DNA from 2 places in the Streptomyces sp. NPDC051976 genome. Region 1 is predicted to be linked to the other one. Evidence: riboswitches for the same ligand, from Rfam matches in the RefSeq annotation. Region 1 holds a riboswitch; the other holds the start of a gene.
The links. A riboswitch is a leader RNA that binds a small molecule or an ion and turns the genes downstream of it on or off. The one in region 1 is predicted to bind glycine.

Region 1 (4,223 bases):
TACGTGGAGGAGGTCTGCCTGGAGGAGGGCTTCCGGTCGCGTGACCCGCGCTTCGCGATCGGTGTCGCCCTGGAGGCGCTGGTCCGGGTCACCCGGCTGACGTGCGCGATCGGGCTGCACACCGGGGCGATGGATCTGGAGGAGGCCACCCAGCTCTTCATCCGGGACGCGCACCTGGCGCGGGCGGGCGCCGCCTCGGAGGCCCGCCGCGGCACCTTCGACGCGGGCTACGGCCGCTACACCTGGGGGAAGCTGGAGATCATGCGGCTGCGCGAACGCGCCCGCCGCTCCTGGGGAAAGGACTTCTCCCTCCCCCGCTTCCACACCGCGCTGCTCTCACTGGGCAGTCCGCCGCTCGGGCTGATGGACGCCGCGCTCACCGCCGCGACCCCCGACCCGCGCAAGAAGAAGCACCGCCACCACGGCTCAGCGGGCTGACCCCTGCGGGCCCCAGCCCGCGCCGCCGCCGTACGCCTCGCGGTCGAAGAAGGGCTGGCCGTTGGCGCGCATCCACATGGCGACCGGGTCGTAGCCGTCGGCCATGGCGACCGTGGAGACGGCCAGGCCCTCGGGGACACCGCCGACGGCCTGCTGCATCATCAGCCGGACCGACTCGACGGCCTGCGGCGAGGCGTCGTAGACCTCGACCCCGATGGCCAGGTACGGCTCCCCCACGGCGGGCTGCACCCAGGCACGGCGCAGCGCCCGTACCGCGGGGGTGCGGTGGGCGGCCTGGGCCAGGAGCGCGTAGAACTGCGGGATCTGCAGGGACGGTTCGCCGATCTGCAGCGGTCCCGCGGGCAGCAGGTCCAGGCCGCCCGCGATCCGCCGCAGGTCGAGCCAGGGGATGCCGACGCCGCCGCCGTGGGCGTGCGGATTGAGCCACAGGCCCCAGCGGTCGGGGAACAGTGTCAGGGCGATGTCGCGGCCGGAGACCACCTCGTGGTCACGGGTCCAGCCGCTGGCGGCCAGCTCCCGCGGGGAGGTGACGCAGGGCGCGTAGCCGTGGCCGCCGATCTCCAGGTTGCCGTACTGGGCGTCGGGCGAGCCCGGCGTGCCGTGCCAGAGCAGCATCCACACCTGGCCGTCGGCCAGCGACGCGAGCAGGTTCTCGTATGCGTCGAACCGGCCGGGAGCCACCTGGAGGAGCATCTGCTCCAGGTGTCCGGCCGCCGCCGCACCGCCTTGCGCGCCCGCGATCACGTGGGACCGCTCCTTCCCCTGTTTCGGTCTGCTCGTCCGGTCCGTCCGGTCCGTGCCGTCCGTCCGGCGCACACGGGTGCGCCGGACGCCATCAAAGCAGGTCGTGTGTGCGTGGCGCAGCGGCGTCCACGCCCGGGTGCTCAGCCGTGTCCGCCGTCGCGGGCGAAGAACGGCGCCACGGTCTCCAGCATCCAGTCGGCGACCGGGTCCTGTGCCACGTCCAGCAGGATCAGATGCACCTGCCACGGGCACGGCACGGCGCCGAGCGCGCGGCCGATGGCGTCCATGGCGGCCGCCCGGTCGGCCTCCTGCCATCGGTCCAGCTCCACCCCGACGAAGAGCGCGGGTGCGTCCTCCTCGACGACGGCCAGCGCGCGGCGGGCGGTGAGCACCACGGGGGTGACGGCGAACTCGCCGGCCGCGGCGGCCAGGAAGTCCACCGGCTCCTCGTGGTGCTCGGGCTCCCACAGCCGGACCCGGGCGCCGGTCGGGCGGGCGCCGGGGTCGCCGCCGGCGCCGCGGTCCCGGCACAGGTCGGCCACGGCGGCGGGCGGCAGCGGCACGCCCACGGCGCCGCCGGGGTTCACGGCGATGCCGACCAGCGGGGGCAGCCCGCGGGCGAACTCATGGACCGGCGCGACGGCGCAGGGCATCCCGTCGGCCGCCTTCCGGAACTGGTGCTCGGAGCTGAAGACCGGCACATAGGGCGCGCCCTCCAGCTCCACGGTGGGCAGGTCGAAGCCGGGCTGGTGCGGCGCGGCGCCGTTCGGCAGCGGCACCCACACCCGGGAGCGGCCGAGCACCTCCAGCAGCCGCGGGGTGGCCGAGGGGTTGCCGAGGCTCGCGGTGAGCACCTCTTCCAGCTCGTTGGCCGGCCATACGTACGCCGCCGGATTGTCCATGTCCACCCTTGTCCCACCCTTGTGCCACAGCCCTGCCCGGAAACCCTAGCGGGCCGGGGGCCCGCCGCCCCGGCGATCGTGCAATGATGAGCGCCACAACTTGCATACCGGCCGTTGGAGGCCGCGCGGGAGAGTCCAGGCCCCCTGACCGGGGCCGGGCGCCGAAGGAGCAAGTCCTCCCTTGAATCTCTCAGGCACAGATACCGCGCGGGCGAGGCAGATCTGAAAAGCGGACGGACCCTGCGGGGGCCGTCCCACCCAAGGTGCAAGCCGCGGCCCGCGAGGGTCACGGTGAACCTCTCAGGTTCCGATGACAGATGGGGAGGCCAGGGCCCGCGGGCTCTGGCCACGCCACATCCGTCCTGTGCCGTCACTTCAGCATCTGGAGCCCCGCCGATGAGCCAGCCCCATCCTCCCCGCCGTACCGCGCTGGACGCCCTGCACCGCGCGCTGGGCGCGACCATGACCGACTTCGCGGGCTGGGACATGCCGCTGCGGTACGCCAGCGAGCGCGACGAGCACCTGGCGGTCCGCACCCGCGCCGGCCTGTTCGACCTCTCACACATGGGCGAGATCACCGTCACGGGACCGCAGGCCGGTGAGGCGCTGGACTACGCGCTGGTCGGCCATCTGTCAGCGCTCGCCGTGGGCCGGGCCCGCTACACGATGATCTGCGCGGCCGACGGCGGCATCCTGGACGACCTGATCGTGTACCGGCTCGCCGAGCAGGAGTACATGATCGTCGCGAACGCCTCCAACGCCCAGGTGGTGCTGGACGCCGTCACCGAGCGGGCCGCCGGTTTCGCGGGCGCCGAGGTGCGCGACGACCGGGACGCGTACGCGCTGATCGCCGTCCAGGGCCCGGAGGCGCCCGGCATCCTGAAGTCGCTGACCGACGCCGACCTGGACGGGCTGAAGTACTACGCGGGCCTGCCCGGGACGGTCGCCGGGGTGCCCGCGCTGATCGCGCGTACCGGCTACACCGGCGAGGACGGCTTCGAGCTGTTCTCGGCGCCCGCCGACGCCGAGAAGCTGTGGCAGGCGATCACCGAGGCGGGCGCGGACGCGGGCCTGGTGCCGTGCGGTCTGTCCTGCCGTGACACGCTCCGCCTGGAGGCGGGCATGCCGCTGTACGGGCACGAGCTGACCACCGCGCTGACGCCGTTCGACGCCGGTCTCGGCCGGGTGGTGAAGTTCGACAAGCCCGGTGACTTCGTCGGCCGCGAGGCGCTGGCGGCGGCGGCCGAGAAGGCCGCGGCGGTCCCGCCGCGCAAGCTCGTCGGGCTGATCGCCGAGGGCCGCCGGGTGCCGCGCGCGGGCCACCCGGTGACCGACGCCGAGGGCGCGGTCATCGGCGAGGTCACCTCCGGCGCGCCGTCCCCGACCCTGGGGGTGCCGCTGGCGATGGCGTACGTGGACGCCGCGCACGCCGCGCCCGGCTCGGCGGGGGTGGCGGTCGACATCCGCGGCACCCACGAGCCGCACCGGGTGGTCGCCCTGCCGTTCTACAAGCGTGAGCGCTGACCCGCGCGGCCGCGCAGGTCAGCCCACCGACCCACCGCTTCCCGTACGACCCACCGCCTGCCGTCGCCCGGCGCGCGAGCACCCCTTCACATCCGGGAGAATTCCGTCATGAGCATCAACCCTGAGAACCTGCGTTACAGCAAGGAGCACGAGTGGCTCTCCGCCGCCACGGACGGGGTCGCGACGGTGGGCATCACCTCGCACGCCGCCGACGCGCTGGGCGACGTGGTCTTCGTGCAGCTCCCCACGGTGGGCGACACGGTGGCCGCGGGTGAGACCTGCGGCGAGCTGGAGTCCACCAAGTCCGTCAGCGACCTCTACTCCCCGGTCTCCGGTGAGGTCACCGAGATCAACCAGGACGTCGCCGACGACCCGGCCCTGGTGAACACCGCCGCCTTCGAGGGCGGCTGGCTGTTCAAGGTGCGGGTCTCCGAGGACCCGGCGGACCTGCTCTCCGCCGCCGAATACGACGCGTTCATCGAGGGCTGAGGAGATTCCCGTGTCGCTGCTCGACCAGTCCCTGCACGAGTTCGACCCGGACGTCGCCGCCGCCGTCGACGCCGAGCTGCACCGGCAGCAGTCCACCCTCGAGAT
Region 2 (4,223 bases), on a different contig from region 1:
GGCCTCGGCCCTCGCGGCGTCGTGTCGACCGCGTCCTACGAGGCACGTGTGCACGGCGTCCACTCGGCGATGGCGATGGCCCACGCCCGCAGGCTCTGCCCGAACGCCGCCTATCTGGTGCCGCGGTTCGGGATCTACCGCCAGATCAGTGACACCGTGATGGCGCTGCTCGGCGAGGTCTCGCCGCTGATAGAGCCGCTCAGCCTGGACGAGGCGTTCGTGGACCTGGAGGCGGGGGAGCTGGGCGGTGACCCGCGGGCGGTCGCCGAGCGGCTGCGCGCCGAGATCCGGGCCACCACCGGGCTGACCGCCTCGGTGGGCCTCGCCGGATCCAAGCTGCTGGCGAAGATCGCCTCCGAGCAGGCCAAGCCGGACGGGCTGGTGGTCGTCACACCGGGCAGCGAGCGGGCGCTGCTCGACCCGCTGCCGGTACGGACCCTGTGGGGTGTCGGTCCCGCCACCGCCGAACACCTGCGCAAGGCGGGCATCACCACCATCGCCGAGATCGTGCACGCGGGGGAGCCGGAGATGGTGCGGCTGCTCGGGAAGGCCCACGGCGCCTCGCTCCACGCCAGCGCGGCCGGGCTCGACAACCGCCCGGTCGTCGCCGACCGCGACGTGAAGTCGATCTCCGTCGAGGACACCTTCGACGCCGACCTGACCGACCGCGCCCATGTCCGGTACGAGATCGACCGGCTCGCCGAGCGCTGTGTGCAGCGGCTGCGCGGCGCGGGCCGGTCGGGGCGGACCGTGGTCGTCAAGGTCCGCCGGTACGACTTCTCCACCCTCACCCGCTCCGAGACGCTGCGCGCCCCCACCGACGACCCCGGAGTCGTCCGGGAGACCGCGCGGCGGCTGATCGAACCGGTCGACACCACCGGGGGCGTCCGGCTGCTCGGGGTGGGCGTGGCGGGGCTCGCGGACTTCACCCAGGAGGACCTGTTCGCGCAGGTCGCGGAGGAGCGGGCGGCCGGGGAGCGGGAGCCGGACGCGTACGCCCCGCCGGAGCTGCCCGCCACCGCGCCGCCGGCGCCCGAGCGGGCGAAGCTGTGGTGGCCGGGGCAGGACGTCGAGCACGAGGAGTTCGGCTCGGGGTGGGTGCAGGGCAGCGGGGTGGGGCGGGTGACCGTGCGCTTCGAGGTCCCCTCGGACAGCGTTCCCGGCCGGGTGCGGACCTTCGCCGTGGACGACCCGGCGCTGGCCCACCGCGACCCCCTGCCGCTGGTGCCCTACTCGTCGCCGGCCAGTGTGCCGAAGTCCCCCTCGGGGTGACGGGCGGGCTCGGCCGACGACCTGGGCACGTCCATGCCGTAGTGGTGGTAGAGCTGCAGCTCCTGCTCGGGCGACAGATGGCGGCCCACACCGAAGTCCGGCGCGTCCTTGATCAGCGCCTTCTTGAACGGCACCCGCAGTTCGTCGTCGACCAGCTCGCTCGGCTCCAGCGGGACGAACGCGTCACGGGTGAACAGGCCCGTCCGCACCGCCGCCCACTCGGGTACGCCGGTCGCGTCGTCGAGGTACACCTCGTCGACCGTGCCGATCCTCGTACCGTCCCGGTCGAGGGCGCGGCGGCCGATCAGGCTGCGCGGATCGATGTCGGTCTGCACGGTCCCTCCAACCAACGACGATTCATGACGACTGTTGATGAATACCACCCAAAGCCACATCGGGCCCCATGTCGACTCGGGGGCCGCCCCCGTACGGCCCGGCGTGAACCGGCGCACACGACCCACCGGACGGCGGTACCGCGCTGGTAGGCTGGTGATCGGCTGCAGACCCCATGCGGGAGAGCCTCCGAGAAGGTGTCGGAGGCGCCGAAGGAGCAAACCCTCCCCGGAATCTCTCAGGCATCCCGTACCGCATGGGCGAGGTCACTCTGGAAAGCAGGGCGCGGACCGGAAGCGTAATCTCCGGTACGAACCCTCACCGACGGTGAAAGCCGCCCCCACCAGGGCGGTGAAGCTCTCAGGTTCTGATGACAGAGGGGGAGGCCGTACGGGTGTCCGCGCCGCGGCACCCCCGAAGGTCGTGGCAGACCAGGAGGCCTCCGCAGATGACTTCCCCTCGCATTCCCCTCTCCGAGCTGGAAGCGGGCATTCCGTTCGCCAGGCGCCACATCGGCCCCGACGCCGAGGCGCAGGCCAAGATGCTCGCGCACGTCGGCTACGGATCGCTGGACGAACTCACCGACGCGGCAGTGCCCGGCACCATCCGCAGCGCCGAGGCGCTGGCACTGCCCCCCGCCCGCACCGAGGCCGAGGCGCTGCGCGAGCTGCGCGCCCTCGCGGACCGCAACCAGGTGCTGGCCCCGATGATCGGCCTCGGCTACTACGGCACCTTCACGCCGCCCGTCATCCTGCGCAACGTGATGGAGAACCCCGCCTGGTACACGGCCTACACCCCGTACCAGCCGGAGATCTCGCAGGGGCGCCTGGAGGCGCTGCTGAACTTCCAGACCGTGGTCGCCGACCTCACCGGGCTGCCCACCTCCGGCGCCTCGCTGCTGGACGAGAGCACCGCCGCCGCCGAGGCGATGGCGCTGTCCCGCCGGGTCGGCAAGGTCAAGAACGGCGTCTTCCTGGTCGACGCCGACACCTTCCCGCAGACCGTCGCGGTGATCGAGACCCGCGCCGAGCCCACCGGCGTCGAGGTGGTCGTCGCCGACCTGTCCGCCGGTATCCCGGACGAGATCGCCGAGCGCGGCGTCTTCGGTGTGCTGCTGCAGTACCCGGGCGCCTCCGGTGCGGTACGCGACCTGCGGCCGGTCATCGAGCGCGCGCACGAACTGGGCGCGGTCGTCACCGTCGCCGCCGACCTGCTGGCGCTCACCCTGCTCACCTCGCCCGGCGCCCTGGGCGCGGACATCGCGGTGGGCACCACCCAGCGCTTCGGTGTGCCGATGGGCTTCGGCGGCCCGCACGCCGGCTACATGGCCGTCCGCGACCAGTTCGCCCGCAGCCTGCCCGGCCGCCTGGTCGGCGTCTCCGTCGACGCGGACGGCAACAAGGCGTACCGCCTGGCGCTGCAGACCCGCGAGCAGCACATCCGTCGCGAGAAGGCCACCAGCAACATCTGCACCGCGCAGGTGCTGCTGGCCGTGATGGCCGGGATGTACGCGGTCTACCACGGTCCCGAGGGCCTGGCCCAGATCGCCCGCCGCACCCACCGCTACGCCGCGATCCTCGCCGCGGGCCTGCGCGCCGCCGGGGTCGAGATCGTGCACGACGGCTACTTCGACACCCTCACCGCCCGGGTGCCGGGCCGCGCCGCCGAGGTGGTGGCCGCCGCCCGTACCGTCGGCGTCAACCTGCGGCAGACCGACGCGGACCTGGTCGGCATCGCCTGTGACGAGACCACCGACCGCGCCCAGCTCGCCGCGGTGCTCGCCGCCTTCGGCGCGGACGGCGCCGCCGACATCGAGGCGCTGGACGCCGCCACCGCGGACGCGCTCCCCGACGGCCTGGCCCGCACCGAGTCGTATCTGACCCACCCGGTCTTCCACCAGCACCGCAGCGAGACCGCGATGCTGCGCTACCTGCGGCGGCTGGCCGACCGCGACTACGCGCTGGACCGCGGCATGATCCCGCTCGGCTCCTGCACGATGAAGCTCAACGCCACCACCGAGATGGAGCCGGTCACCTGGCCCGAGTTCGGCGCGCTGCACCCCTTCGCGCCGGTCGAGCAGGCCGAGGGCTACCTGGAGCTGATCCACGGCCTGGAGGACCAGCTCGCCGAGGTCACCGGCTACGACAAGGTCAGCATCCAGCCCAACGCGGGCTCGCAGGGCGAACTCGCCGGTCTGCTGGCGGTGCGCGCCTACCACCGCGCCAACGGCGACAGCCAGCGCACGGTCTGCCTCATCCCGTCCTCCGCGCACGGCACCAACGCCGCCAGCGCCGTGATGGCCGGCATGAAGGTCGTCGTGGTGCGCACAGGGCAGGACGGCGACGTGGACACCGCCGACCTGCACGCCAAGATCGATCAGCACCGCGACCAGCTCGCCGTGCTGATGGTGACCTACCCCTCCACGCACGGTGTGTTCGAGGACAACATCACCGACATCTGCGCGGCCGTGCACGACGCGGGCGGCCAGGTGTACGTGGACGGCGCCAACCTCAACGCGCTGGTGGGCCTGGCCCGTCCCGGCCGGTTCGGCGCGGACGTCTCGCACCTGAACCTGCACAAGACCTTCTGCATCCCGCACGGCGGCGGCGGCCCCGGCG

Region 2: it holds a riboswitch for glycine, as region 1 does, so the genes downstream of both, gcvP (aminomethyl-transferring glycine dehydrogenase) here and gcvT (glycine cleavage system aminomethyltransferase GcvT) in region 1, are expected to answer to the same signal.

The regions. Positions count from the first base shown of each region.
Region 1 covers NZ_JBFAXL010000066.1:7,696-11,918, forward strand. Annotated here, with positions in the region: gene AB0M29_RS38425 (DUF885 family protein) at 1-438, shown strand, start outside; gene AB0M29_RS38430 (enhanced serine sensitivity protein SseB C-terminal domain-containing protein) at 427-1,152, opposite strand; gene AB0M29_RS38435 (enhanced serine sensitivity protein SseB) at 1,344-2,105, opposite strand; glycine riboswitch at 2,222-2,321, shown strand; gene gcvT (glycine cleavage system aminomethyltransferase GcvT) at 2,502-3,629, shown strand; gene gcvH (glycine cleavage system protein GcvH) at 3,738-4,118, shown strand; gene glyA (serine hydroxymethyltransferase) at 4,129-4,223, shown strand, end outside.
Region 2 covers NZ_JBFAXL010000096.1:8,777-12,999, forward strand. Annotated here, with positions in the region: gene AB0M29_RS42705 (DNA polymerase IV) at 1-1,272, shown strand, start outside; gene AB0M29_RS42710 (PRC-barrel domain-containing protein) at 1,230-1,607, opposite strand; glycine riboswitch at 1,774-1,870, shown strand; gene gcvP (aminomethyl-transferring glycine dehydrogenase) at 2,054-4,223, shown strand, end outside.